Linked DNA regions of Rheinheimera salexigens. The protein of the gene in region 2 binds, or shares a complex with, the protein of the main gene of each other region. Links are inferred from orthologs where the notes say so. Each region holds a gene or a part of one and is shown on either strand. Other genes may lie near its edges. The genes, in order: trxA and trxB.

What was found.
Region 1: the proteins of trxB (region 2) and trxA are in contact, whole or in part, in a crystal structure (PDB 1F6M), measured with the Escherichia coli proteins. The link is inferred for Rheinheimera salexigens from one-to-one orthologs.

What each region holds. Positions count from the first base shown.
Region 1 is NZ_MKEK01000001.1:125,603-142,514, reverse strand. What follows is about bases 14,085-16,897. They hold trxA (thioredoxin TrxA), read right to left. Parts: upstream 15,748-16,897; coding sequence 15,421-15,747; downstream 14,085-15,420. Other genes in these bases: rhlB (ATP-dependent RNA helicase RhlB), read left to right, coding at 15,848-16,897; rho (transcription termination factor Rho), read right to left, coding at 14,085-15,220. Outside these bases: mtnK (S-methyl-5-thioribose kinase), read right to left, coding at 152-1,354; BI198_RS16160 (c-type cytochrome), read right to left, coding at 1,464-2,552; BI198_RS00720 (c-type cytochrome), read right to left, coding at 2,552-3,163; BI198_RS00715 (M48 metallopeptidase family protein), read right to left, coding at 3,236-3,730; BI198_RS00710 (cytidine deaminase), read left to right, coding at 3,964-4,392; deoA (thymidine phosphorylase), read left to right, coding at 4,395-5,708; BI198_RS00700 (HlyD family secretion protein), read left to right, coding at 6,003-7,253; BI198_RS00695 (hypothetical protein), read left to right, coding at 7,306-7,611; BI198_RS00690 (CPBP family intramembrane glutamic endopeptidase), read left to right, coding at 7,675-8,370; BI198_RS00685 (peptidase domain-containing ABC transporter), read left to right, coding at 8,436-10,541; BI198_RS00680 (alpha/beta hydrolase family protein), read left to right, coding at 10,582-12,540; BI198_RS00675 (NAD(P)/FAD-dependent oxidoreductase), read right to left, coding at 12,560-13,864; more of rho, read right to left, coding at 13,955-14,084; more of rhlB, read left to right, coding at 16,898-16,912. UniProt on the Escherichia coli protein: Participates in various redox reactions through the reversible oxidation of its active center dithiol to a disulfide and catalyzes dithiol-disulfide exchange reactions.
Region 2 is NZ_MKEK01000001.1:1,689,450-1,701,913, reverse strand. The notes cover bases 9,183-12,010. They hold trxB (thioredoxin-disulfide reductase), read left to right. Parts: upstream 9,183-10,032; coding sequence 10,033-10,989; downstream 10,990-12,010. Other genes in these bases: BI198_RS07790 (arginyltransferase), read left to right, coding at 11,757-12,010; aat (leucyl/phenylalanyl-tRNA--protein transferase), read left to right, coding at 10,999-11,721; BI198_RS07805 (sensor histidine kinase), read right to left, coding at 9,183-9,776. In the rest of the region: BI198_RS16235 (hypothetical protein), read right to left, coding at 1-579; BI198_RS07830 (NAD(P)H-quinone oxidoreductase), read right to left, coding at 649-1,641; BI198_RS07825 (YceI family protein), read left to right, coding at 1,910-2,485; BI198_RS07820 (glycosyltransferase), read right to left, coding at 2,523-3,758; PAQR family membrane homeostasis protein TrhA, read left to right, coding at 3,908-4,546; BI198_RS07810 (S8 family serine peptidase), read right to left, coding at 4,634-6,238; more of BI198_RS07805, read right to left, coding at 6,474-9,182; more of BI198_RS07790, read left to right, coding at 12,011-12,455.

The DNA.
Region 1 (16,912 bases), 1.6 Mb from region 2 along the record:
ACTGGAGTGACCACAGCTTTTCTATTGCATAAAGCTGGCTAAATATAGCACTTTTTAGGCAAAAAATCTTACACTCGCTGCTATTAGCAGCAAAAAAGCCTAAATATCAGGTATAAATTAACTAAGCGATTCATTTATCATTGGTTTTAATCTAACCGGTTATTTGCTCAACTAACTGCTGCACTTGTGTTATATCGCTAAGATTGTTGCGTTGCATAATAAGCGCCTGACCTAATTTCATGGCCATAATTTTACAGCGGTCTGTATCAGAATCAGATTTTATTTGCTCAAAGTCGGCAATACGCGCCACACCAATAGCGCGGCGTATTAATTCGCAGCCAGTAAAACCGATAGTGTCGCTAAACAACTGCTGCAGAAAATAGTGTTGATAGTCAGTATTGGTTAGCATGGGCTGCTTGCATTTATTGGCCATTAACTGGTTAAAGGTTTCAGCAAAATGCTGCCATAGCTCGGTGACTTGCTGTAATAAATATTGTTGAAATTGCTGCCGAGACTCGGCTTGTTCGGTTAACGAAAAATGAGCGATATAGTTAAGTAATAAGCTGCCTAGCACACTACCGACATCAAAACCGATAGGGCCGCAAAAACCAAACTCAGCGTCAATAATTTTACACTTTTCGTCATTGATAAACACACTGCTACTATTTAAGTCGCCATGCAATAAGGCTTGCGGGCTAGATAAAAATTTAACTTTAAGTTGGGCCACTTCGGCTTTTAGCGGTTGATCTGCCCAAAGTGCTTGTGCCTGTTGCTGAATGCCGGGCGGAACATGGTTGCGCTCATGATTGACGTAAGGCTCTGTGAAAATAACGTCTTCACTAATCAAGCATAATTCTGGATTAAGATACTTAACCACTTGTTGTTTTTTGTTCGGTCCTGTTAGGGCAAAATCACTGGTGTGATAAAGAGTATGGGCAAGGTACTGCGCGAGCTGAGAAGCTAAATGAGGAAATTGTTTCGCGGCAATAAGTTCACTGCGTAATATACGATAATCGGCTAAATCTTCTAATAAAATGGCGGCCAGTTCGGTATCGTGATGCAGTACTTCCACAGTGAACTCTGGGCAAAGACTATAATGCTTTTTTAGCACGGTCGCTTCGATTCGCGCCCGATCTACTGTTAACGGCCAGTTATCATTGCCGTAACCGGCATTAGGCAGGGCTTGCTTTACAATAAGACTAGTGCCTTTATCGTTACTGACACGGAAAACTTGATTAAAGTTTTTATCGGTTAGCTTTTCTACTTGTAGTTTACTGCGTTTGCCAAATAAACCGCTATGTTCATCGGCAAAAAGTTTTGCGTCTTCCGCTGTAAAAGTATGATATTCCGCCATAAAAGTATACTTAATGCTAAATTAGCCGTAGTACATAGTAGTACATAATTGCAAAGATAAATATCGACAGCAACTGCTGGTGCTACGGCCTAGTAATATTATCGCTAATCTATTGACCCTTGTTAGGATGATTAGGATAGCTAGCGTTGCCTAATATTTTACCGTCCACTTCAGTACCATAATAACTGGTGTTGCCATGAAATTGACGCCGAGTTTGTTTAATATCACCTTGATATCGAGGATCTTGTGGCCGATCCCGGCTATCAAGATAGCTGGCCACGTCCCACGCCTCTTGATCGGATAAACTATTCGGCATACCCAAGGGCATATTGTGTTTAATAAAATAGGCTGCGGTATTCACGCGTTGCATACCTGCGCCCCAGTTATAGCTATCTGGCCCCCATAAAGGAGGAAACACATAGCGCTGATTCACTTGTTGGCCTTGACCATTACTGCCATGACAGGCCACACACTGTTGCTGGTAAACTACTTTACCCCGGGTGATATCACCAGGTAGGGTAGGTTCATCTATTTTTGGATAGCCGCGGCCAGGCAAGACGGGAGTAGTGCTACCTCCGGCCGCTAAATATGCCGGCATAAACGGGAAGTCGTCACGCTTACCACCTTGCAGTAGTTCGGCATCGGTAGGCACAGGTATGTCGGCGGCAGTAAATTTAGCACCGACGCCATTACCTAGGGTAGCTTGAGCCAACCAATAGGCATACGCGGATAAGTCGACTAAGGTATCGTCACCCATAATAGGTGGTGTTCCGTTCATCGAGTATAAAAAACAGCCTTGTAAGCGCTCTTGAAAAGCATTTATCTTATCATTTTTTTTCCGATAAGCAGGATAGCTCATATAAGCGGCCCATAACGGCGCGGCATTTTCTTTTTTTCCGGCATCCATATGACAATTAACACAATTTAAACCATTACCTACATACTTTGGTGCCAGTTGTTGGCTATTAACAAAGTAGCTATAGCCGCGAAGAACCTTCTCACCCAACTCACCACTAGGTAATTGCTGCCAAGACGGAGCAGCTGGAAATTCAGTTGCCGATTTACCCACCGGTAACTCATCTTGGATAGCTAACTTAGCCACCTTAGTATTCTTTAACGGTGGTTTTTCTGCCGCAATAACCGAGCTGGCGCTGGCAACAATAAAGCTAATAATTAGATTCGTTATTAAGATACGCATTATTTAGCTCCTACCGTTGCAAAGTAGCTGGCAACAGCGCTTATTTCTTCTGCAGTAAGCTTGTTAGCGACGCTCGCCATTAACCCATTGGTATCACCTTTGCGATTACCGCTTTGCCAAGCCTGTAATTGGCTTTGGATATAATCAGCGTGTTGACCGGCTATTCGCGGAAATAACTCACCGACACCGACACCTTCAGGGCCATGGCAGCTAACACAGCTGGGCAAATTACGTTGCCAATCACCTTGATAAGCGAGTCGCTCACCGGTTGGCATACCAAGTGGTGATTTTTCACCGCGAAAGGCTGGGTTGTTAGGCAGGTCGGCTTCTAAGTTGGCAAACCAGTCACTGGTGGCTTTAATACCAGCATCATCTAACATCATCGCCATCGGCTGCATAATAGGTGAAACTCGGTTACCGTCTTTAAAGTGCTGAACTTGAGTGGATAAATAAGCGGCTGGTTTACCGGCAATAGAGGGCGCTAAATTAGCGAGGCCTTTGCCATTAGCTTGATGGCAGCTAACGCATAAAGCCGCTTGCGGTGGCATAGCTGCTATGCTGGAAAATGCAGCTAGCGCCAAAAGATAAGAGAACAATAATGATTTTTTCATAGTCTACACCCTAATGTTTACGCCGATTGGTATGACTAAACTCTGTTCCTAACGCTATTAGTAACTCTGATACTAAATTTGTTGTTGCCGTGACAGCAACCATAAACGGGTATCCAGCTCAAATTGATGATAGGCAGGCTCCATATGCAAGCATAGTTGGTAAAATGCCTTGTTGTGATCTTTCTCTTTAAAATGGGCCAGTTCATGCACCACTATCATGCGCAAAAATTCGGCGGGTGCTTGCTTAAATAAGGCGGCAATTTGAATGCTATTATGGGCTTTAAGTTTATTGCCCTGCTGGCGGGATTGAAAAGTATGCATGCCTAATGCTTGTTGGATCACATTTAATTTACTGTCATAGCGCACTTGGCTTAGAGGCGGGCTATTGCGTAGGTATTGCTGCTTTAATTCACTAATATAACTGTACAGGGCTTTATCGCTTTGTACCTGATGTTGTTGCGGATATTTCTGCAATAAATAAGAGGTTAATTTACCGCTAGTATAGAGCTCATTGGCTTGCTGCTGGATCTGCGCTGGATAGCCAGCTAAATAATTAATCGTTTTCACTTTAAGCCTATTTTCATCCTAATTTAATCCTACTACAGTCGCTCCCAGCTATGGGTTTTATACAGCCGAGTAGTATAAAGCATGACGGCAAAAACGTCAGTGAACAATCTGTGAAAATAGGTCACTAACAGCAAAGGGTTGACCGAGACTAAATTCACAGCAACACTATAGCACCAAAGGATAGTGCCTAAGCATAGCGCCAAAGCAAATGCTTAGGCAGAAGAGGTTTACCTGTGACTGATATTAATTGGCCTGGATTGAAGCAGGCAGCAAAACAAGCGACATTGCAAGCTTACGCGCCTTATAGCCATTTTCCCGTTGGAGTAGCCGTATTAGCAACGAGTGGCAAAATTTATATAGGCTGCAATGTTGAGAGTGCTTCTTATGGTGCAACCGTGTGTGCCGAGCGTAATGCTATTGCTGCAGCGATTGTTGCCGGCGAGCGTGAATTTAAAGCTTTGTTAGTGTATACGCCACAACTCGATTTAACGCCCCCTTGCGGTATATGCCGCCAAGTCATTGCTGAGTTTTTCCACCCAGATACACCAGTGGCAAGTTGTAACCATGTTGATCAGCAGCAAACGTGGACCTTAGGTGAACTATTACCGGCTGCCTTTACGCCAAAACATTTGGCTGATAGTGAAAAAGTTGGAGCCAAATAAGCATGATCCCTCAGGAAATAATAAAAACTAAACGCAATAAGCAACAGTTAACAGCTGCGCAAATTCAGCAGTTTGTCCGCGGTTTAATCGATGACAGTTTCAGTGATAGCCAAGTAGCCGCATTGGCCATGTCTATTTATTTAAATGGTATGGATACCAGTGAAATTGTTGCTTTAACCTTAGCCATGCGCGATTCGGGTAAAGTATTAAACTGGCAAGGCAAGTTGAATGGCCCGGTGGTGGATAAACATAGCACCGGCGGAGTAGGTGATAAAGTGACCTTAATGCTGGCGCCAATGGTGGCAGCTTGTGGGGCTTATATGCCCAGTATTGCCGGTCGTGGTTTAGGTCACACCGGTGGCACTGTCGATAAGCTAGAAGCGATCCCTGGTTATAGCTGTAGCCAGTCGTTAGCTAAAATAGAACAGGTGGTGTCTAGCTTAGGCTGCGCCATTGTCGGTCAAAGTAGCGAGCTCGCACCAGCCGATAGGCGTTTATATGCTGTACGAGATGTTACGGCCACGGTTGAATCAATCCCGTTAATTACCGCCTCTATATTATCAAAAAAGCTATCGGAAGGCTTAGATGCCTTAGTGATGGACGTGAAAATTGGTAACGGCGCTATTATGCGCACTATTGATGATGCCTCGGCATTAGCGAATAGTATTGTTAATACCGCCAATGGTGCCAAGGTGCCAACCCGGGCACTATTAACTGACATGAACCAAATTTTAGGCAGTACTGCCGGTAATAATGTTGAAGTACTAGAAACGCTAGATTACTTAAGCGGTAAATACCGTGAACCGCGCTTACATCAAATAACGCTAGAACTAGGTGCCAATATGTTAATGCTCGGCGGTTTATTTAGCGAAAAAGCCAAAGCCATTAACGCCTTACAACAAAGCTTAGATTCTGGCAAAGCAGCAGAAATTTTCGCTAAAATGGTTAGCACTTTAGGTGGCCCGGCCGATTTGTTAGAAAAGCCTGAGCAGTATTTACTGCCGGCATTTGTGGTAGTCGATATCGTAGCGCCGAGTAATGGCTACATCCAATATCTAGATACCGTCGGCTTAGGCATGGCAGTGGTCAGATTAGGCGGTGGCCGCTCCCATCCCAGTCAAAAAATTGATGCCACTGTTGGTTTTAGCCATATTCAAGCTTGCGGCAGCCAAGTACAACAAGGTGATGTTATCGCTAAAGTGCATGCAGCATCAGAGCAAGCAGCAAAACTAGCAACAGTAGAATATTTAGCCGCGTTACAAATCAGCGAAAAACCTTCCATCGCTATGCCATTAGTGCATCAAGTTATTGGCTAAGTCGCATTAACTTATCCTTAACCCAAGATTTAATGTTAAATAAATCTTGGGTTACCTCTCACATAAAAAATTCTTTAAAACGGCAAGTAATCACTCACTCAGCTCATTTTCTATCTTTTACTTAGCCTTATATTTATTATCATATTAAATAAAAAACCTAATCAACAACAAAAAATATATATTAAACATGTATTTAATGCTTTAAATATACTTGATATTCATCGTGCGTTAATGTAAGTTACAAATATTAACAAATACTGGCATGTAGTAACACAATGGAAGTTAGAGGTTGTTGTGTCTGAACAAGGATTGTTTCGTGCTAATGCTGTAAAACAGCAAGGCGCTAAATTAGATGGCGATGTTATTATTGCTCAGCCGCTGAGTAGTAGTGTTTTAACAGCCATTCTAGTGTGTGTTGTTATTATTATTGCTATTTTTCTTAGTGTAACCTCGTTTAATCGTAAAGAAACGGTGACGGGTTATTTAAAACCTGATATGGGCTTAGCTAAAGTGGTCTCGTCTCGTGCAGGTGTTATTCAACAACTTTATGTTGATGATGGTCAACAAGTACAAGCCGGTGATCGCTTAGCGCTTATTACGATACCCGAGCATTTAGCTGCCGGTGAAAGCCTTACCAATACGTTATTTCAAGGGCTTTTGCATCAAACCGAATTAATAAGCCTGCGTAAACAACAATTACAGAGTCAGTTTGTGCAACAACAAGCTGAATTTAGTACCCGCCTAATATTAAGTAAAAACTTATTACACGATATAGCTGCCCAACATGCGCTGCTACAACAAAGGCTACAATTAAATCAGCAGCGTTATCAAAATTATCAAACCCTAAATAACAGCGGCGCTATTTCCACTATAGAACTGCAACAACAGCATGAATTGGTACTCAATATTCAACAGCAACAAGCTGAATTAAATGCTAACGAGCAAAGCCAAAAAGCTCAAATAGAGCAATTAAGTGGCCAATTACAACGCTTACCTAGTGAGCAGCAGCAACAACTAGCCATGCTCGATACCGACATTTCGCGGCTTAAACAACAACAAACCGAATTAAATGCCCGTGGTGAGTTACTTATTACAGCGCCTATTGCTGGTCGAGTGACTAATTTGGTCGCTGAAATTGGCAATAATGTGCAAATTGGTTTGCCATTATTAACCATTATGCCCGATAACGCGAAATTACAAGCGGTATTGTTGGTGCCTACTCGGGCTTATGGTTTTGTCAAGGTTGGCCAGCATACACGCTTACGCTTTGATGCGTTTCCGTATCAGCGCTTTGGTTTATATCAAGGGCAAGTAATAAAAACGGCGCAGGCTATCATGATGCCAAATGAAGTTGATATGCCTGTAGCCGTACAGGAGCCAGTATACCGAGTAGAGGTAGCACTGGATTCGCAACAAATCCGCGCTTATGGCAACACAGTCCCGCTGCAATCGGGAATGCTGTTAAGCGCAGATATCGTGCTAGAACAACGCAGCTTGTTAGCGTGGTTGTTTGAGCCGATTTTAAGCCTAAAAGGGCGACTATAGCTCTAAGTAAAGAGCAACCAATAAACTTAAAAACATCTCAAGGAGAGATAATATGCAAGAGTTAACGTTTGAGCAAGTAGGAATTGTTGCCGGTGGTGAAGGTAGTGGTGATGGTGGGGCATCTGAAAGTGTTGAGACAGATACAATTAAAAAAAAGCAGGATGCTACAGGTTCTAATAGTGGGCGCGATGTAACCATATCATGTTGCTCAGGTAATGTAGGACCTATTAGTTACAACGTACCTGTTTTTAACTATAACTTTTCTTCTTATATAAGAGGAGTCGCGGCTAGACCTCTACCAACTGCGGCGGAATTAAATTCTGCAGTAGAAAATGGCATGAGAGGTAGTATGCTGTAGGTAAAATAATTAATGCTGGTGTAATAGTGTTTTACACCGGCAATCTATGGAATATGATTTGAAATGAAGGCACATATTGATAGAGGAAGTTATGGGTTTTTTGGAATAATTAAAACAGTATCTTTGATAGTGATTTTGTTTAATGTATTTTATTTTATTTTTCAATGCTTGTTTAAAATTTTATACGAAATTGAATATAAATTATGGGTTGAAGAAAATGGATTTGACATGTTTTCTGGATACTTTAAATCGTTTTTAACTGTTGTTGTTGTTGCTATTACTGTCACCAAGGGCTCGGAGCATTGGGCGGAGAAGTTGGCTATAAAAAGAGTTGGTTTTAAAGTTATTTTGTTATATGTAATGCCTCTTTTTCTATGTTTTATATTATATTATTTTTTAAAAAATTTTTTTGATGACACAATTTTTAAACAATACTTTATATTAGAAAGAAAGTTATACATAGAGCCATCAATATTTTTTAATGTTTTTCTATCTACTGTAGTATTAGCGCCTATAGCTGAAGAATTATTATTTAGAGGTTACATATTTAGGGGGTTTGTTAATGAATCTTTCAGTGATTATACAAGTGCGTTTCTTTCTACTGTTATATTTGTTTTATTTCATTATTACTATGAATTTTTTTTTCTATTTGAAATTTTTATTATTTCCTCAATTATTGGTTTCGCAAGAGTTAAAACTAAGTCGATAGTACCTTGTGTGGTTATTCACTCTGCTTACAACGCTATATTTTTCTTTTGATTTTAATATTGCACTTTTTCACGGCATAAGCTGATGTCCACTTAAAAGCATCGTATCGAGTATATATGTTAAACAAAATGATATTTCAATCCGAAGCTGCTGAATGCGGCCTGGCCTGCATTGCGATGCTGGCTAATCATCATGGCCATCAGCTGGACTTGACCACCCTACGCAATCGCTATAGCGTCTCACTTAAGGGTGCCAACCTACAGCAACTAATGCAACTGGGTAATCAGTTGGGCTTAACGCCTCGTGCGTTAAAACTAGATTTAGACGACTTAAACAAACTGCGTACGCCGTGCATTTTACACTGGGATATGAACCATTTTGTGGTGCTAAAAAAAGTCCATCGCGATGGTATTACTATTCTTGATCCGGCTATGGGTGAGCGGCGTTTATCATTAGCCGAAGTGGATAAAGCTTTTACCGGCGTAGCGCTGGAATTAACCCCAAGTACTGAATTTAAAAAAGTTGATGAACGGGTGCAACTTGGTTTAAGCGCATTCTGGTCTAGCATGAAGGGTGTGGTATCTGCTTTAGTTAAGCTATTCGCTTTATCGTTATTACTGCAAATATTCGGTCTGGCTGCGCCTTACTACACACAATTAGTTGTTGATGAAGTATTGGTAAGCCAAGATAAGCCACTTTTGATAGTTCTGGCGCTGGGATTCGGCTTAATTATGCTGATTCAAGTAGTCGTAAGTGCATTGCGCAGTTGGATATCACTGCATTTGAGTACCATGATGAGTATGCAAATGGTAACTAACTTGTTTCGCCACTTGCTGCATTTACCAATATCATTTTTTGGAAAGCGCCATATGGGCGATATTACTTCTAGGTTTGGCTCTTTATCAGCTATACAAACGCTGTTGACCAGCAGCTTAGTGGAAGGTTTATTAGACGGCATTCTGGTAATTATGGTATTTGCTATGATGTACCTATATAACCCCCAGCTAAGTTTGGTGGTGGTTATTGTGGTGTTTTTTTACGCGTTGATCCGCTGGGCGTTTTATAGGCCTATGCGGCAGTTAACTGAAGAAAACATTGTTGCTGGCGCAAAAGAATCTTCGGTATTTATGGAAACTATTCGTGGTATGCAAAGTATAAAGCTGTTTGGGCAGCAAGCGCAGCGGCTTAATATCTGGCAAAATCGGCAAACTGCAACCATTAACACAGGTTATCGGCTAGCTAAATGGGGTATCAGTGCTTCAATAATAAATCAAGTTTTGTTTAGTTTTGAAAATATACTTATTATCTACTTAGCGGCTCATGCAGTAATGGAGGGCAGCATGACAGTGGGTATGTTATTTGCTTTTATGGCGTATAAAGGACAGTTCACCAGTAGGATGTCAGCACTAATTGGCTTAGTGGTGCAGATAAAAATGGCTAAGCTACACCTGGATCGACTAGCAGATATTGCGTTAACAGAAAAAGAAGATGAAGGTGCGGCAGTTGATGGTCGGGACATTAGCGGCCAACTTAGTTTAAGCAATATTAGTTTTCGTTATGCCAGCAATGATCCGTTGTTAGTTAAGGGTTTGGCTCTTGACGTCAATGCTGGTGAAAACATTGCTATTATTGGTCCTTCTGGTTGTGGAAAAACCAGCTTAATGAAAATTATGCTGGGCTTGCTGCCGGCAGAGAGCGGCAAGGTGGAAGTCGATGGGGTGGATATTCGCCATTTAGGGTTACGCCATTATCGCAGCCAAATTGCGGCGGTAATGCAGGATGATCAACTGATGTCGGGTACCTTGGCTGAAAATATCAGTTTTTTTGACAGCCAAATGAATATGCAGCAGGTAACTGAATGCGCACAACTCGCCGGCATCCATCAAGATATTGCTGTGATGCAAATGGGCTATAACTCTTTGGTCGGCGATATGGGCAGCTCGTTATCCGGCGGCCAGAAGCAAAGGCTGTTATTAGCACGGGCACTGTATCGAAAACCAAAAATTTTATTTATGGATGAAGCGACCAGTCATTTGGATCTAGCGTTAGAGCATTACGTTAATCAAGCTATTAAACAATTAAATATGACGCGGATTATTATTGCCCACCGGCCAGAAACTATCATTAATGCACAGCGCATTATGCAGCTAGATAATGGCCAGCTAACAGATGTAACCGAGCAATATAAAGCCCAATTTGGACTGACAAAAGACGCAGGTTAATGTTAAGTTATTGACAAATAAAATTAAAAAAAGGAATGACATGTTAAAGCGCACTATTTTGGCCTTATGGCTATTGTGGCCCCTGGTATTGGCTGCTGAAATTTCGATTGCCGATTATGCTAAGCATAATCAGTTTATTGAGGTGAAAATTTCACCGACTGGCCAGTATTTAGCAGCAACTAATCGGGTTGAAGACGGCACTATTCAAATTGTGGTGATTGATCGTAAAGATATGAAAGTGATTTCTCAGCGCCACTTCTCAGGAGCTGACTCTATAGCCAGTTTTGATTGGGCCAATAAAAACCGCTTAATCTTAACCTTAGCACGGGAATTTGGCGCATTAGAAGCGCCAATGTACACCGGAGAAATATTTGCCGTTGATGCCAACGGTAAAAAAGAAGTGATGTTAACCGGTTATCGTTCGCGAGCCAAAGACACCACGGCGTCTTCAATTGTCGATTTTATGCCAGAAGATAAAAATCATATTATGATTGCCAGCTGGTCTTGGTTTAGTAAAGAGCCACATGTCGAGTTTTATCGATTAAATATTATCAGTGGCCGTAAATTCCGCGCGGGTACCGCACCAATAAGAGCCATTAAAGGCACTATGGTTCGCGCTTTAGCGGAAAAAGATGGCTTTGTCAGCTTAGTGGTTGGTATTGATCCCACCGATATTAGCCAAAATGTTTTGTTGCACCGTACCGAGTCGAATTCTAATTGGCGAGAAATAAAGCGCTATAGCCGCAATAAGGGAGATTTTATTCCCTTAACGTTTTCTGCAGATAATAAAAAAGTGTATGGCATTAGTGATACCAATTCCAGCACCCAGTCTATTAGTGTTATTGATTTAGATTCATTACAAGAAACCATACTGGCCACTCATCCTAAAGTTGATATTCGGCCAATATTTAGCTTCCGCAATGGTAAAACGACGGAAATTATTGGTACTCGCTATGAGTATGATGCCATTAACAGCCAATATTTTCAGGATGTTAATGACACTAAGTTTAGTAGCCAACTGCAAGGGCTAGAAGCTGCTTTTCCCGGTCAGTTAGTACAAATTAATTCAGCTACCGCCGATAATAGTTTAATGGTTGTCAGTGCAAGATCAGCCAATAACACGCCGACTTTTTATTTATATGATACTAAAAATAATAAAGTCAGCTTTTTACTGACGGCCGCACCGTGGCTGGAAAATAAATTACCAGAAACTCAGATTGTGCATTACAAAGCCCGTGATGGCCAAGAGTTACAAGGTTTATTAACCTTACCGAAAAATACCGCAGCTAAAAACTTACCTTTAATCATGCTGCCGCATGGTGGCCCGCATGGTATACGGGATTCGATTGCCTATATTGATAAAGATGCCAAGGTGTTAGCCGAGCATGGTTATGCCGTATTTCAACCTAACTTTCGTGGTTCGGGTGGCTTTGGCCGAGACTTCCTGACGTCGGGCTATCAGAAGTGGGGCACCTTGATGATTGACGATATGACCGATGGCGTCATGCAGTTAATTACAGATGGCATTGTTGATAAACAGCGTATTTGTAGCTATGGCGGCTCTTATGGTGGCTATGCAGCGTTAATGAGCGCTATTCGAGAGCCAGACTTATATCAGTGTGTAATTAACTTTGTCGGCGTAACCGATTTAGCTTTAATGTTTAAAGAAGGCGATATCCCAACCAGCAATATGGGCACCAGTGTTTTAGAAGATTATTTAGGCCGTAGTGACGACGTGCTGGTTAAGCAATCGCCTATTCATAATCTAGATAAGCTGAAAGCGCCGGTATTTATTATTCACGGTGCGCTAGATCAGCGGGTGCCTTTAAGCCATGCCGAGAAACTTCGTGATGGACTGCAACAGCGTAACCACCCAATGGAGTGGTTAGTTAAAGCAACGGAAGGCCATGGTTTTTATAAACCAGAAAACAACATTGAACGTTGGCAAAAAATGTTGGCCTTTATTGATAAGTATATTGGTAAAGCTAACTCGATTTAAAATAAAGAAAAACCCAGGCTCAATGCAATTTGAGCTTGGGTCTAACAATGCGGTTAATTCGTGCTACTAAACTAATTAATATCATTCTTAACCAGCCGTGTAAGGCGACTTGGTGCATGCGATATAAAGACATATAAGCAAGGCGCGCAATACGGCCTTCTATCATCATGGCGCCGCCGACTAGATTACCCATTAAACTACCTACAGTACCAAAACGACTCAGCGATATTAATGAGCCATGATCTTTATAGTGATAGTCTTTTTGTGGCTTACCGGCGATATCAGCAATAATGTTCTTTGCGACTAAACTGGCCATCTGATGCGCCGATTGTGCTCTGGGTGGCACCCATTTATTGTCTGGCAGTGGACAACCTGCACAATCACCAATAGCATAAATTTTAGCATCACGAGTGGTTTGCAATTGTTGATTAACCACTAGCTGGTTAATACGATTGTTTTCTAAGCCAGCAATATCTTTTAAAAAGTCTGGCGCTTTAATGCCAGCCGCCCAGACCATTAGTTCTGCCTCTACATGCTGCTCGTCTAACAGCAAACCGGTTTTAGTGGCGGCTGTGACTTTGGTGCTGGTGCGAACAGTCACCCCGAGCTTTGTCAATTCTTTGTGTGCAGCGAGAGCAATACGCTCGGGTAATGCGGGTAAAATACGTGGCCCAGCTTCAATTAATTGAATGTTTAGCCGGTTTTGGCGTAAATCAGCATAGCCATATAAGTTAAGTTCTGCGGCCGCATGATAGAGCTCGGCAGCGAGTTCAACACCTGTGGCGCCGGCACCAACAATAGCAATATTTAGTTTATCTTTAGGATGGGCAGGCGAGTTTAATTTTAAATACGCCATTAATAAATAATGCTGAAAGCGCTGCGCTTGTTCAGGGCTATCCAGAAAAATACAGTGTTCGGCTACGCCAGGGGTATTAAAATGGTTAGACACACTACCTATCGCCAGTACTAGGTAGTCATATTCTAGTGCCCGAGAGGCTAATACTTCTTCACCATCATCTTCAATGGGCGCGAGTATAACCTGCTGTTGGTCACGATTGATATCAGTAAGACTGCCAAGTTGAAATTCAAAGTGATGCGCTGCGGCATGAGCGCGATAACTCAGTTGATCAATTTCTACATCTAAGGTGCCGGTGGCGACTTCGTGCAATAACGGCTTCCAGATATGGGTATGGTTTTTATCCACTAGGGTGATATGAGCGCGGTTGTTGCTACCTGAGTTTCGGCCTAACTTATTGCCAAGCCGACTGGCTAATTCTAGCCCACCAGCACCACCACCGATAATAACAATGCGCGGACAGTTCATGCGCTGATCCCTTTGCAATATTGCTAGTTTAAATGAGTATGGCTGTTTATTAGAGATAAAAAAACCGGTGCTAGCACCGGTTTGATTAGATTAATTTTTTTGCCGTTTCATGGAATCAAAAAATTCATCATTGGTTTTAGTCATTAATAACCGATCGATTAAGAATTCAATACCATCGCTTTCATCCATTGGATGGATGATTTTACGTAATATCCACATTTTTTGCAGTTCTTCGGCAGAAGCTAATAGCTCTTCACGACGAGTACCAGAGCGATTAAAATCGATAGCAGGGAAAATACGACGTTCAGCAATTTTACGCGATAAGTGTAGCTCCATATTACCGGTGCCTTTAAACTCTTCGTAAATAACTTCATCCATTTTCGAGCCGGTATCTACTAAGGCCGTAGCGATAATAGTTAAGCTGCCACCTTCTTCTACATTCCGTGCTGCACCAAAGAAACGTTTCGGTTTATGTAAAGCGTTGGCATCGACACCACCGGTTAATACCTTACCTGAGCTTGGAATAACCGTGTTATAAGCACGAGCAAGACGCGTAATAGAGTCGAGTAAAATAATAACGTCTTTTTTGTGCTCAACTAAGCGTTTGGCTTTTTCAATAACCATTTCTGCCACTTGAACGTGACGACTCGCTGGCTCATCGAAGGTAGAAGCAATAACTTCACCTTTAACTAAGCGCTGCATTTCAGTTACTTCTTCTGGTCGCTCATCAATTAGCAATACCATTAACACACAGTCAGGGTGGTTAGCAGCAATTGATTGGGCGATATTTTGTAATAGGATTGTTTTACCGGCTTTTGGCGGAGCAACAATTAATCCACGTTGGCCTTTACCAATGGGTGAGGCTAAATCTAGTACACGTGCTGTAAGATCTTCACGGCTACCGTTACCACGTTCCATACGTAAACGTGAGTTGGCATGTAGCGGTGTTAAGTTTTCGAAAAGAATTTTATTGCGGGCTTGTTCAGGACGACCAAAGTTAACTTCGTTAACTTTTAATAAAGCGAAGTAACGTTCGCCTTCTTTAGGTGGTCGGATTAAACCGGCAATACTGTCACCAGTACGTAAGTTAAAGCGACGTATTTGACTTGGCGAGATATAAATATCATCTGGGCCTGCTAAGTACGAGCTATCGCCAGAGCGTAAAAAACCGAAACCGTCCTGCAGGATTTCTAGTACGCCATTACCAAATATCTCTTCGCCATTTTTAGCATGAGATTTTAAAATGGCAAAAATAATGTCTTGTTTGCGCAGGCGGGCCATATTTTCAAGGCCCTTAGACTCGGCCAATTGAACCAGTTCGTTAATTGGCTTTAGTTTCAGTTCTGTTAAATGCATATTGATGGGTTTCTTGTTGATAAAGACAGAGTAAGGCTTATCAGTTCGATGACAAAAGGTTTGAAGTGGTATTTTCGAAGGACAAGCGATGTTCAGGTTGTACAAAATGTACTGATGGCTACACTCTAGCAGCTAGAGTGGTATGCGTCTAGTGGCAGAATAAAAAAAGGCGTATAAAAATACGCCTAATTTAATACCACTTAGATATTGCTGTCTAAAAACTCTTTTAACTGAGTTTTAGATAATGCACCTACTTTGGTGGCGGCAACTTGGCCTTGTTTAAATAACAACAAGGTAGGAATGCCACGAATACCAAATTTAGGCGGCGTATTAGGGTTATGATCAATATTAACCTTAGCTACGCTGACTTTACCGCTATATTCTTTAGCAACATCTTCAAGAATTGGGGCAATCATTTTGCATGGACCACACCACTCAGCCCAAAAATCTACTAATACTGGCGTGTCTGATTTTAAAACATCGCTTTCAAAACTATCATCAGAAACCTGTAAAATATGCTCGCTCATGTATGTCTCCGCTTATACGTGCAGTTTTACTGCAAAAAAGTGTTATCAATTTAAACCTGGCTGTTCCTTATTGCAAGCGTAACGGTTATGCTTAGCGTGTATGAATAAAACTCACTTAACGTCACATAAATTCGCCGATTTCGCATTGGCACCTCAGGTCCTAGCTGCATTAGATGCAGAAGGTTACGGCTATTGTACGCCTATTCAAGCGCAATGTTTACCGCTAGCGTTAGCTGGCAAAGACATTGCAGGCCAAGCACAAACAGGTACTGGCAAAACGCTAGCCTTTTTAACAGCCACTTTCCACCACTTGCTTACCCATCCTGCTAAAAGCAGAGGTCAGCCTCGGGCGCTTATTATGGCACCTACGCGTGAGCTGGCGGTACAGATCCATCAAGATGCAAAAATGATGGCTGAAAAGTCAAATTTGCGTCTAGGTCTTATCTATGGGGGCGAAGGTTACGATACTCAACGCCAACTATTAGAAAGTGGTGTTGATATTTTAATTGGCACAACAGGTCGCTTAATTGATTATTTAAAGCAAGGCTTGTACGACTTATCACAAATTCAAGTTGTGGTACTTGATGAAGCTGATCGGATGTTCGATCTTGGTTTTATTAAAGATATCCGCTTTATGTTTAACCGTATGCCTCCAGCAACCGAACGTTTAAGTTTGCTGTTTTCTGCCACGCTATCTTATAAGGTACAAGAGCTGGCATTTGAAAAAATGAACCAACCAGAACATATTCACGTTGCCCCGGAAGAAATGACCGGTAGCCGCATTAGTGAAGAGTTATTTTATCCTTCAGATGAACATAAATTACCGTTATTACTGTCTTTAATGGAAGAAGAATGGCCAGATAAAGCCATTGTTTTTGCTAACACTAAGCATTGGTGCGAAGAAGTGCATGCTTGGTTAGAGGCAGATGGCCATCGGGTAGGTTTACTAACCGGTGATGTGATCCAGAAAAAGCGTTTACGTATTTTAGAAGACTTTAGCAGCGGTAAAATAGATGTTTTAGTAGCGACTGATGTTGCTGCGCGTGGTTTACATATTCCAAAAGTAAGCCATATATTTAATTATGATTTACCCGACGACTGCGAAGACTATGTGCACCGTATTGGTCGTACTGGCCGCGCAGGTGAAAGTGGCAAGGCAATTAGT
Region 2 (12,464 bases):
AAAATCTGCATAAGATCCGGCTGCTGCATGAAAGCGCTGTAAAATATATTGATCAGTAATATGGTTATCTGCCAATAATTTATCTAGCAAGCGTAAACTTAATACTGCTTTATAGAGGTGTTTACTTTTTTGATTGGTTATCGCGATATGGCGGCCTTCGGTGGGCGATAACAACTGAATTGTACCTAACATTTTTGCCGATAATTGTCGCGTTTCTTCCTCAGTTTCACCCTGTGTTAACTGCAAAATAGTAATACAAATCTGTTTTAAACAGCTAAAACGTTGCAACGCTTCATCTGCACATTGTTGCTCATACTGCTGTAGTTCTGCTTTTGCTTGTTGCAACTGGCGCTCTAGGCTTGCTATTTCTTTGTTCGCCCCTTGGGCACGACGATGTTCAAATAATGTTAGTTGTTGCTCTAATTCAGTTTGGCGTTTTTGTTTGGCATCAACAAGACTAAAGCATTGTATTGCTTGTTCATAAACAGAATCAGCGACCAGAGTATTATCGTAAATCTTAGCAATTAACACTAATATTTGCTTACTGTAGTTAGACTTACCAATAACCTCTATTGCCATATTTTTAACTGTTCCTGTACTTTCCGATTATATTTAACAATGCTATTTATATGACTATATCGCCAATGGTTAAAAACGTAAAACCAGTTTACCTTGGGTTTGATTAGACGCCATTAACTGATGCGCTTCAGCCGCCTGATGCCAATGATATTGCTGTTGAATAACCGGCTGCAACTTTCCTGCAGTTAAGGCAGCTCCGCAGTTCGCGATAAATTGTTTGGTTAAATCAGCTTTATAAACATCTGAGCGATTTCGCAAAGTAGAACAAATAATGTGGCCACGTTGCTTAAATAAAGGGGCTAAGTCTAATTCAGGTAGCCGCCGCCCCCCCATCATGGCATAAAGCACTATCTTAGCGTCTAATGCCAGTATGGCTATTTCCCGTTGCACATAGTCTCCAGCAACCGGATCCAGTACTAAGTTAGCGCCTTTGGGCCAAAGCTGGGCCAGGATCTGCTCAAAGCGTTGCTGTTTATAATTAATGGTAATGTCTGCACCAAGTTGCTTACATAGCGCTAGTTTTTCATCTGTACTGGCTGTTACAGCGACTTCCGCGCCAAAAAATTTAGCTAATTGAATCGCTGCTGTGCCTACCCCACTTGCACCAGCATGGATTAGTACCTTTTGTTTAGCTTGGATTTGGCCATGTAAAAATAATAACTGATAAGCCGTTAAAAACACTTCAGCTGTAGCAGCAGCTTGCACCATGGTAAAACCTTCAGGTAGCAACATGGCATGTTGATGATGCAGTACTGCATATTCAGCATAGCCCCCACCTGGCACCAAACCAAACACTTGTTTTCCTTGCCAATGTTGTAAATGGGCAGGAGCAGCAACAACAGTGCCTGCTACTTCTAATCCTAAGACATCACTTTCGCCGGCTGGCGGTGGATAAAGGCCCTGTCGTTGCACTAAATCAGCCCGGTTAACACCAGCTGCGGCCACTTTAATCAGCAATTGTTCAGCGTTAGCTGTTGGTAATGCTAGAGTTGTTAACTCTAAACTGCTGTTTTTACCCGGTTGCTTAACTATGATTGCTTGCATGCTCGCTGGTATTGTCATTTTATCTCTCCTACAACTCAACCTTAGCGTAAAATCGCTATTAAGTTGTTTCAGAATATTGGTTAAAACATTGATATAAACTACAGGCTCAGAATTCGAGAGCAGTAGTTAATTTAAACTTAATTCAAACTTAATTCAGAACTTATCTCTGGATAAGTCTATCATAGCTGTTAGCGTTGTTGTTTTACCGGCTTAATTTACTGCTAATACATTGGTATAAATAACTATTTGTTTTATGCTAAGCAGCCTACTTTATAAGGAGCAAGTAATGAAAAAACTATTATTGATACTCGCCACGACGAGTTGCTTTGCATCTGCCGCTAATTGGCAACTCAATCCTGAGCAATCTAGCCTTAACTTTGTTTCGATAAAAAACACTACGGTTGCTGAAACCCATCAATTTAGTAATCTCAGCGGCAGTTGGTCTGATCAAGGCCTAGTAAAAATACAGATCCCAGTATCTAGTTTAGAAACAAATATTCCTATTCGAAACCAACGTATGCTCGATTTTGTGTTAAAAGCTAAGCAATACACTGAAATTACCGCTCAAGCTGAAATAAAACCAGACACTATTGCAACATTAGCGGTTAGCAAATCCATGGTTATCACCTTACCAATAACGGTAAGTATTGCCGGTGAGTCTACTACTTTAATGGCTAATATCAGGGTATTAAAGCTAAATGCCTCGACCATTCAAGCTTCTACTGAGTCACCGCTGATACTAAATGTTGATAGCGCTAATTTAACTGCCGGTGTCGATAAACTACAACAACTTGCCCAATTAAATGATATTAGTAAAGTTGTGCCGGTGACCTTTAGTGTCAATTTTAGTACTGAAATATAATTAGCCCATTTTGAATTGCTTACCGTTAATCTTATGATTATTGAGGCGGTAAGCGATTTTTAGCTTCAATCCATTGGCCCATAAACTTAGTACTGCGATAAGCATGATGTTGCAACATAATGCCGGTAAAATTATTAGCTCTGTGTTGCGCTAAGTTGGCGCTGGTCTGTTGTATTTGTTGCCAAATCACGGGTTGCAATTTAGCGGCTGAAAACTTTTGCTGTAAAATCCGTGTTCCCTGCTGTTGCGCCGTTAACCACAACTGCTGATCTTGATATAAAGTTACCGCCGCCGTTGCTATTGCGGCACTGTCATTAGCAATAATGCCACCCCATGCTTCATCTGCGAATGTCATCCCTTCAGCGCCAATGTCGGTAGTGACGCTAGGTGTGCCAAACTGCATGGCATCGAGTAACTTTCCTTTTAATCCCGCGCCAAAAGCTAAGGGCGCTAAACACACCTTGGCTTGTTGCATAACGTCAGCCACATCTTCGGCCCAACCTTTCACGTAAAAGCCTTCTTTAGCATTATGCAATGCTGTTGCTTTAGGTGGCGGATAAGCACCATAAATATATAAATGACTTTGCGGTAGTTGTTGCCTGATCAGTGGCCAAATGGTCTGCTTTAACCATAATACCGCTTGCCAATTTGGTGCATGACGAAAATTGCCTATGGCGACAAAATGTTGCCGTTGATCATAGCCAAGTAGTGTTTGCTCATTATCACTATCAATAAAAAAGGGGCAATAACATAATAAAGCGCTGGGTACAGAAAAATGTTGTTGCAGTAACTGCATTTCATGCTGCGAGATAACGAGGGTAATATCACAACGATAAATAGCCGCAATTTCGCGTACGGCAATATCAGAGTTTAAATCTGCGGTATTTAACGGCCGGTCAGCCTTAAACGCTTGATGGCGAGCATGTCTTAGTGAATGCATATCTTCCATATCTAAAATACGCAGTGCATCTGGACAGTTTAATTCTACCCGCCAGCCAAATTGCTCTTCAATCATAAAACGATCAAACATTACCGCCTGTACTGATAATGTGCTTAGCCATAAATCGAAGCTGTCATCATTTAATACAATTTGCTGCTCTTGTACGCCTAGTCGCTGTAAATCAGCACGATGGTCAGTTTTCTCAGCTGCACTGGCAAAAATAACCTGCCAACCTTGTGCTAAATACAATTCAATTAAGCTAAGCATACGATAACCTGCCGCTGACGACTTCGGCTCTGGCCAAACATAACCAATTATCACTAATAAAGGCACAATACGGCTCCAAATAAAACGGCTATGTTAACGATTATTTTGCCTAAACAACAGCTAAGGCTTGGTAAAAACAACAGTGTTAAAAATTACCGGTAAACAAAGCAACAGTCATGCTAAGATTATGTACCGAAAGATTTAATTGCTGCCTTATGTCTACTCCAACTGCTTATTCTGCAACCGAAGAATTATTCCATACTATTAGTCATGCCATAGGTGTAGTGTTAAGTTTAGCTGCACTGGTCTTTATGCTTAAACTAACTAATGCTCAGCAAGATATAACCTATTTTATTAGCAGTATTATTTATGGTTGCAGTTTAATTCTAATGTACAGCAGCTCAACGCTTTATCATGCCACCAAAAATATTGCGCTTAAAAATAAATTGCGTCAGCTAGATCACGCTGCCATTTTTGTGCTTATAGCCGGCACTTATACCCCTTTTACGCTAATAAGCCTCCATCATGATTGGGGTTTAGTATTATTTTGTATTATTTGGGCAATTGCGCTTTTGGGCGTTATTATCGAGCTAGGTTCAGGGTTAAAATTTAAAAAATTATCTTTAGCCTTGTATTTAGGCATGGGCTGGCTGGTTATTTTCGCCATAAAACCTATGTTAGATAATGTCGCTGTACCTGGCTTGTGGTTGTTGTTAGCCGGCGGTTTAAGCTATTCGTTTGGGGTAATATTTTATGCAGCCAAATCTATGTATATGCATCATGTTATTTGGCATTTATTTGTATTAGCTGGCAGCATTTTTCATTTTGCAGCCATTTATTGCTATGTTTTATAAAAATAAACAGGCTGAGTTTTCAGCCTGTTTATTCCTAATGGCTTACTCTACATACTCTACATACTCTATTTACTACTTTTACAACTATTAGTACTGATAACTATAGGTTAAGCCGCTAAAGCTTTGGTAAGCGCGAATGCCAACGTGCCAAGTTCCTGCCTGAGGGTTAGCAATAGTACAAACTTCCTCATTTCCATATTTATATGGCCGACACGTGTAGGCATTAGTCGTTGGCGCCGAACCATAACGAACATATAAATCGGCATCACCGCTACCGCCTGTTATTTTAAAGGTGATAGAGGATACACCTGAAGGAATAGCGTAATTGCCACGCAACCACTGCCCCGTACCTGCCGATAAGTTAGGGAAAGTAGCGCCATTACTTGGTGGTGGTGTTGTCCCGCCACCATCGCCATCACAACCATTATTAGTTATATAATCATGGGCTGCTTTTGCTTTAACAATACCCCAACCATAAGAGCTATCTCTACCACTTGCACCACGATCTTGTGCGGTACTATTTAATGCATTCCTTATTTGTGCAGCACTACATTGTGTATGATTGCTCCAAACTAATGCTGCTACCGCTGCTACATGAGGCGAAGCCATTGAGGTACCACTGATACTATTGTAACCACCATTATTCCATGTTGAATTAACACTGACGCCGGGGCCGGCAATTTCTACTTGCGAATTACGCTGCGAAAAGCTGGCTAGATTAGCACTTGAGTCTACCGCTGCGACTGATACCACAGCATCATACGAAGCTGGGTAAGAAAAAGAAGTATTTCCTGAATTACCTGCAGCAGCAACTAATAGCATGCCGCTATTATAAAAGTTATTCATCGCCGTTTTTTCGGTTTGGTTAGATGAACCGCCACCTAAGCTCATATTAACCACTTTAGCGCCAGCATCTTTGCAAGACTGAATACCTGCCACTAAGTCAGATGCATAACTCCAATTACCGGCATCATTAAAAATTTTCACAATATGCACATCGGCTTGACCAGAACCAATAACACCAACAACCCCGGTATTATTATTTAACGCCAGCATAGTGCCCGCAACATGAGTGCCGTGGCCGTTACCGTCTGAATACCAATTACCGTGACCAGAGAAAGCGTAACCCGTAACACCAGAGCTTTGTAAGTCCTCATGATTAGACTGATAACCAGTATCAATGATACAAACTGGGGTATTACCCGCACTGCTATCACTAACGAGGTTAGCTTGAACCATGGTAATACCGTAAGGAGTACTTTGGGCCATAGGTGCTGGCAGCGCCATTAAATAGCGCTTGTGATCCAGCTCGATGTATTCCACATTGCTATCCGCTAACAACAGCTTATGCTGCTGCGGCGTTAGCTCAACCACACTCGCCTGAACCATAGGTAATTGTTTTAATGCTTTTATACTATGTTGGGCTAATACTTGCTGTGCGCGTTGGTTAAAAACCGCTGCAGATACGACATTCGCATCTTGCTCATTGTTATTGAACATTGTCTGTGCTGCTGATTTAAACTTAACAATGTAGCGTTGCTGGGTATCAATTTCGATTAAATTAAAAGCGGGGCTTATAACTGGGTTAGGTTGTAGATTAGATTGATATAAACTATCTGCAACAGCCGTTGCGGTTAAACTCATCGCACATAAACTGGTAGCTGCAGCGATTAAGGTAGTTGATGTTTTCATTATAATAGCCTTAATAAGTTTGTCCGATCCTTGTGTTAATTATGCATCCTGCGTTAATTAAAACTATCCGACATATAGACCAAAAATAAAGCACAAAAACCTTATAAATTCATTACAAATAAATGACATTTCCTAATCTAGATAATTAACAATACTCTTAGGTACAAATTTGGCTTAAATTGACCACTATCTGGTCAAGATTTCGTTGTAGAAATAGCAATAACAATTAGAAGTTTCACTCTGATATCAAGGCTAGCTTAAACCAAAATTGGCTACCGCGGCCTACTTCTGAGTTAAAACCAATTTGTCCTTGATGATTAATGATGATTTTTTTACATATTGCTAAGCCAAGCCCTGTGCCTTCTTTAGCGCGACTATCAGAACCATCAGCTTGAGAGAAGTTTTGAAATATATGCGCTCTAAATGCTTCGGGGATGCCACTGCCTTGATCTTCAACTTGTAACTTTACGTAAGATTGCTCGACAAAAAGTTGCACCGTAACTAAACCTTGCTCGGGTGAAAACTTAATTGCATTCGAAATCAAATTATCCATAACTTGACGAATACGCAAACTATCCGCATTGACCAATAATTTTGCATCATTGTCATCATTTAAGTACAACTGAACCGAGTAACGATCTGCATAAGGTTGCATGGCATGCACAGCTTGTTGAGCAAGTTGAGCTAAATCAAATATATTGCGACTTAAAGTAAAGGTACCTGCAGCAAATTTTTGTAAATCTAATAAATCATTAATCAGTTGCGCTAAACGCTCACTATTAAGCTGTGCAGTCGTTAGCATATTTTTATACGCTGGCGAATCGGCTTTAATCACATTTTGGGCTAACAACCCTACCGCCCCTCGTATTGCCGTTAATGGGGTGCGCAATTCATGGCTCACCGTCGCGACAAACTCATCTTTTAGTTTATCTAAACGTTTTAGTTCTTCGTTTTTTGTTGCTAAAGCCGCTAAACTTTTTTCTAACTGTTTACTGCGTAAAGACAAGGTCATGGAGCTTTCTTCTAAAGCATGGGTGCGCTCTGCTACACGCGTTTCTAACACTAATTGGGCTTTAGCTTTAGTATCGACAGCTACTTGCAGTAATCGGTTAATGTGTCGAATATGCCGTAGCCTGTATCGATGGATTAAACCTAAGACTAGTATCGATAATAATATTGCTAAATAAATAACCCAAGATTGCTGCCACCAATGGGGTAAAACTTTTAATCGAGCGCTAACTTCTGGTGCACTGAACACACCATGATTATTAGAGGCTGTTAACCATAATGCATATTCACCTGGCGGTAAATTAGCATAAAAAGCACTATTTCGTTTATCAGCAACCACCCAGTCTTGGTCAACCCCTTGCAACTTATAATGAAATTGATTTCGCGCTGGATCATGAAAATCTAGCGCACTAAATTCAAAATTAATGGTGTGTTGTTGTTGAGTGAGTTCGATAACCGGCCAGTCTTGTTGAAATGGCATCACTTGTAAATTTTCATGGTCGATAGTTAAGGCCGCTAATACTGGTTTGGGTGCGCGACGATTACTTTGTAATAAAGCTGGATTAACTATAATTAGACCGTTAATACTGCCTATATAAAGTAAGTTATCATCAGCAGCAACGGCATTACTATTTAGCTCAGTACCTAACATGCCGTCATTACGATTATAATGAATAAAGCTGTTTGTCTGCGCATCACGAAAACTTAACCCGCTAGCTGACAAGGCCCATATTGTTTGATTTTCTTGCTGTAATAGGCCTAAAATATTGGCGTCAATTAACCCCTCTTTTTCATTATATAAGGTTTGCTTATGCAGTTTCCTATCGTAAAGCACTATGCCTTGTTTAGTACAAATTGCTAACGTCTGCTGGTACTCTTTAATACAATGTACTTCATTATGCGGCAGCTTAATGCTGTGTTGTTGCTCGGTACTTTGTTGCGGCTCGGTACTGTGTTGCTGAATTACGCCGCTATTAAGATCAATTTGAAATAAACCACTATAACGGGTAGCCACCCATAATTGTTGATCAGCAGTAACCAGAAGGTTTTGTACCGTGTTACCCATATCTTGCTGACGCAAATTAGTTAGCCATTGGCGGACGGTATTCGCCTCTGGTTGCCATTCAATAACACCTTGCCCCCATAAACCTAAATAAAAAGTCCCCTGCTCATCAATCACGATATCTCTAACATTTCGATTGGCGGCATTTGCGATTTTAAAGGGAGCATCGATGGTATGTAATATTTGATGTTTATATTGATACAAGCCATTATCAGTCGCGATAAAAACGCTATTATCTGCATCTTGAGCAAATGCATTAATACGGCTACCCAATTTAAACTCTTGAAAACTTTGGCTAGTTGGCTCAATTAAATACACACTCTCAGTTCCGCCTAACCAAATAGCATCTTTGGTTTTTAGCACACTAGTCACGGTGAATGGTTTCTGAGCTAAAGCTAAATTGGGTAAAATATCGGCAAGGGTTTGAAAAGCCGCACTGGCATTATTACTACGATACAAACCACTTTCTCGGGTGCCTAACCACAGTACACCAGAGTTATCTTCAATAATGCTACGAATATTAACATTATCTAAAGCAGTAACTCCGCTACTACTAATATAGTGTCTATTTTCGCTATCTACCCGATAAAAACCATCGTAGCTTCCTAACAAAATTTGGTTATTACCCGATTTTTTCAACACATTAATTATCGGTTCTGGGCTGGTATCATGCTTAAGTTGAACCGGTATAAAACTATTATTTTCATAAATAAATAAACCATTTCGGCTACCTATCCAAATAGTGTTATCAATTGCGAGTAAAGCTCTTATTTCATTGTTACGGCTGAAAGTATCAGCTCCGGCCACTAATTCATAAACTTCGGTTAATCCAGTGCTTGACCGCCACGCTTGTAAACCTGCCGAAGTACCAATCCATAGGGTACCGTCTGCCGTTTGGCTTAGACTCCACACTCGAGGGTGCGCAAGAGCAATCCGGCTGATATTGTTAACTTCTGCTTCAGAGCTAGCTTCTACTGAACTTGCTGAGTCTTTAATACTGCTTACACTAACTGTATTTATAGTATATATACTGCCGTCAGGGCTGATTCGACTTAAGCCTTCCGTCGTCCCAACCCATACTGCCTTATCAGCACTTTGAAACAGCACTTGTACTTTATCGCCCGCTAAGCCATTTTTAGTAGTAAAGCGTTGTAGCTGACCGGTTTCACTATCTATTTTTGATAAACCAAAGCCCCAAGTGCCAGCCCATAGGTTATTGGCTGTATCAATTATAATAACGCCCACATCCGGTGTTTGTTTGGTACTGAGTTCTGCTTCACTGAGTACGGGAAATTCATGGAAACGGTAACCATCAAATCTTAATAAACCAGAGTTAGTAGAGCCTAGCCATAAAAAGCCGCGTTGATCTTGAGCCACACTGTAAATGGTGGCGTTGGGTAAGCCATCATCAATACCAAAGCGTTTAAAGATTTCTGCTTGAACGTTAGTCGACGAAAAAGACCACACTACAACGCAGAGCAAATGCAAGATGAAATAATAGGCAATGTTTTTGCGCTGCAAGTAAACCTCGGGGGTATAAGTTAACAATTAAACCAATGATAATACTAACGGTACAGCAGATAACATTTTGTTAAACAATAGCATATGCTATTTAGTTTTACAGCCCAGCTGTGACTAAATCAGGTCTAGCACTTTCACTCTGGGTTGCATTCTTTTAGAATCAGCACCATTAATGATTTTAAAGCAGTTTTTGGAGCAATCAATGTCAGATATTAAACACAATCGGCTACTTATTTTAGGTTCTGGGCCAGCAGGTTATACCGCAGCCGTGTATGCAGCACGGGCTAATCTTAAACCTGTACTCATCACTGGCATGCAGCAAGGTGGTCAACTTACCACCACTACAGACGTAGAAAATTGGCCGGGTGATGCACATGGTTTAACCGGCCCAGCGTTAATGGACAGAATGTTAAAGCATGCTGAAGCCTTTGATACTGAAGTCGTATTTGATCATATACATACTGTTGATCTTAACCAGCGGCCTTTTATTCTTACTGGCGATAACAGTGTATACAGCTGTGATGCATTAATAATTTGTACCGGTGCATCTGCCAAGTATTTAGGTTTACCGTCGGAAGAGTTATACAGTGGCCGTGGTGTCTCGGCTTGTGCAACTTGTGATGGTTTTTTCTATCGCAATCAAAAAGTAGCTGTTGTTGGTGGCGGTAATACTGCCGTTGAAGAAGCGCTATATTTATCTAACATAGCCGCAGAAGTGCATCTGGTTCATCGTCGTGACAGTTTTAAAGCAGAAAAAATTCTGGTTGACCGTTTGATGGAGAAAGTTAAAAACGGCAATATTATTTTACACACTCACCGTCAATTAGATGAAGTATTGGGTGATGATAGTGGTGTAACAGGTGTTCGGCTTAAATCAACTCTAGGCGAGTCGGATCAAGAATTAGCCCTGCAAGGTGTGTTTATAGCAATTGGTCATAAACCTAATACTGATATTTTTGCCGGCCAGTTAGACATGAATGGTGGCTATATAAAAGTTCACAGTGGTTCAGATGGCAATGCAACTCAAACTAGTTTACCGGGAGTTTTTGCCGCAGGTGATGTGTCGGATCATATTTATCGCCAAGCAATCACCTCTGCCGGCACCGGTTGTATGGCCGCATTAGATGCCGAGCGTTACTTGGATGCGCTAATTAAGTAAGTATTAACATTGCCAATTTACTTACCCCAACTGGCGGTAGCAGACGTGCTGTTTCCGCCAGTCGAACAGGCGCTTAACTCGCCTGATGGCTTGCTGGCAATGGGCGGCGATTTATCCGCAAAACGGTTAATTCATGCTTATCGTCAAGCAATATTTCCTTGGTTTAGTCAGGGCGATCCTATTCTATGGTGGAGCCCGTCACAGCGTGCAATTTTTGCACCCCATACGTTAAGCTTAAATCGAAGCCTTAGAAAGCAACTGCAAAAACAACCGTTACAATTTAGTATCAACAAATGCTTTGAGCAGGTTATTCGGCATTGTGCTGCGCCAAGGCCAACTCAGGCTGAAACTTGGATCTTATCTGATATTCAGCATGCCTACTGTCATTTACATCAGCTTGGTCATGCCCATAGCCTTGAGGTTTGGCATAACAATCAGCTTGTTGGTGGTTTATATGGCATCGTCACTGGCAGTTTGTTTTGTGGCGAATCCATGTTCAACTTAGCGCCTAATATGGCTAAGTTTGCCTTAATCGCCTTACAGCAATATTTACAACAACACGCATCTGGCTGGATAGACTGTCAAATTCCTAATCCATTTTTAAGCCAAATGGGGGCAAGCACAATTGCTCGTAGTGATTATTTGACGTTATTACAGCAACAGCGGGATAATAAAATTGACCCAGCTTGTTGGCAACCCAGAATGATTACTCTGGCTACAGAAACTCCATAAGCAACTTAGGCAACATAGGCAACATAGGCAACACAATGCAAAGCATCACGTTAGGTTTAACCTATGACAATCCCTGCAGTTACATTGCGCAGCAGCAACGACTGGCTTTTGTGTTACCAGCAACGCCGCTTAGCCCCGAGCTTTATCAGCAACTGATTGATGCTAACTTTCGTCGTAGCCATCAGCAAGTTTATCGGCCACATTGTTCAGCCTGTGATGCTTGCCAATCGGTGCGTTTAAATCCTCGTTTATTAACACTTAGTACAAGCCAACGCAGGTTAGCCAAAAAAGCCCTCAATGCCGCGTGGCGTTTCCAACTTGTCGATACGCCATCGCAGCCCTACTTTGGCTTGTATCAAGCTTACATCGCGTTTAAGCACCGTGATAGCAGCATGTATCCTGCATCAGAGACAGACTTAAATAGTATGCTGGAATGTAGCTGGCTTGCGGTACACTTTTTAGAACAGTACCTTAATGACCAATTAGTCAGTGTTACTGTGGTTGATGTGTTGCCTGATGGGCTATCAGCGGTTTATACCTTTTATTGTCCAACGGTTAGCCCGTTTTCTCCTGGCAAATTAGCCATACTTAATTTAGCCCAAATAACCCAGCAATTAGACAAGTCATGGCTTTACCTTGGTTACAGTATCGATAATTGCGAAAAAATGGCTTACAAAGCTAATTTTAAGCCTCAACAGCGCTTTATTCAGGGACATTGGCACTCATTTGGCTAAAAAAGCGCT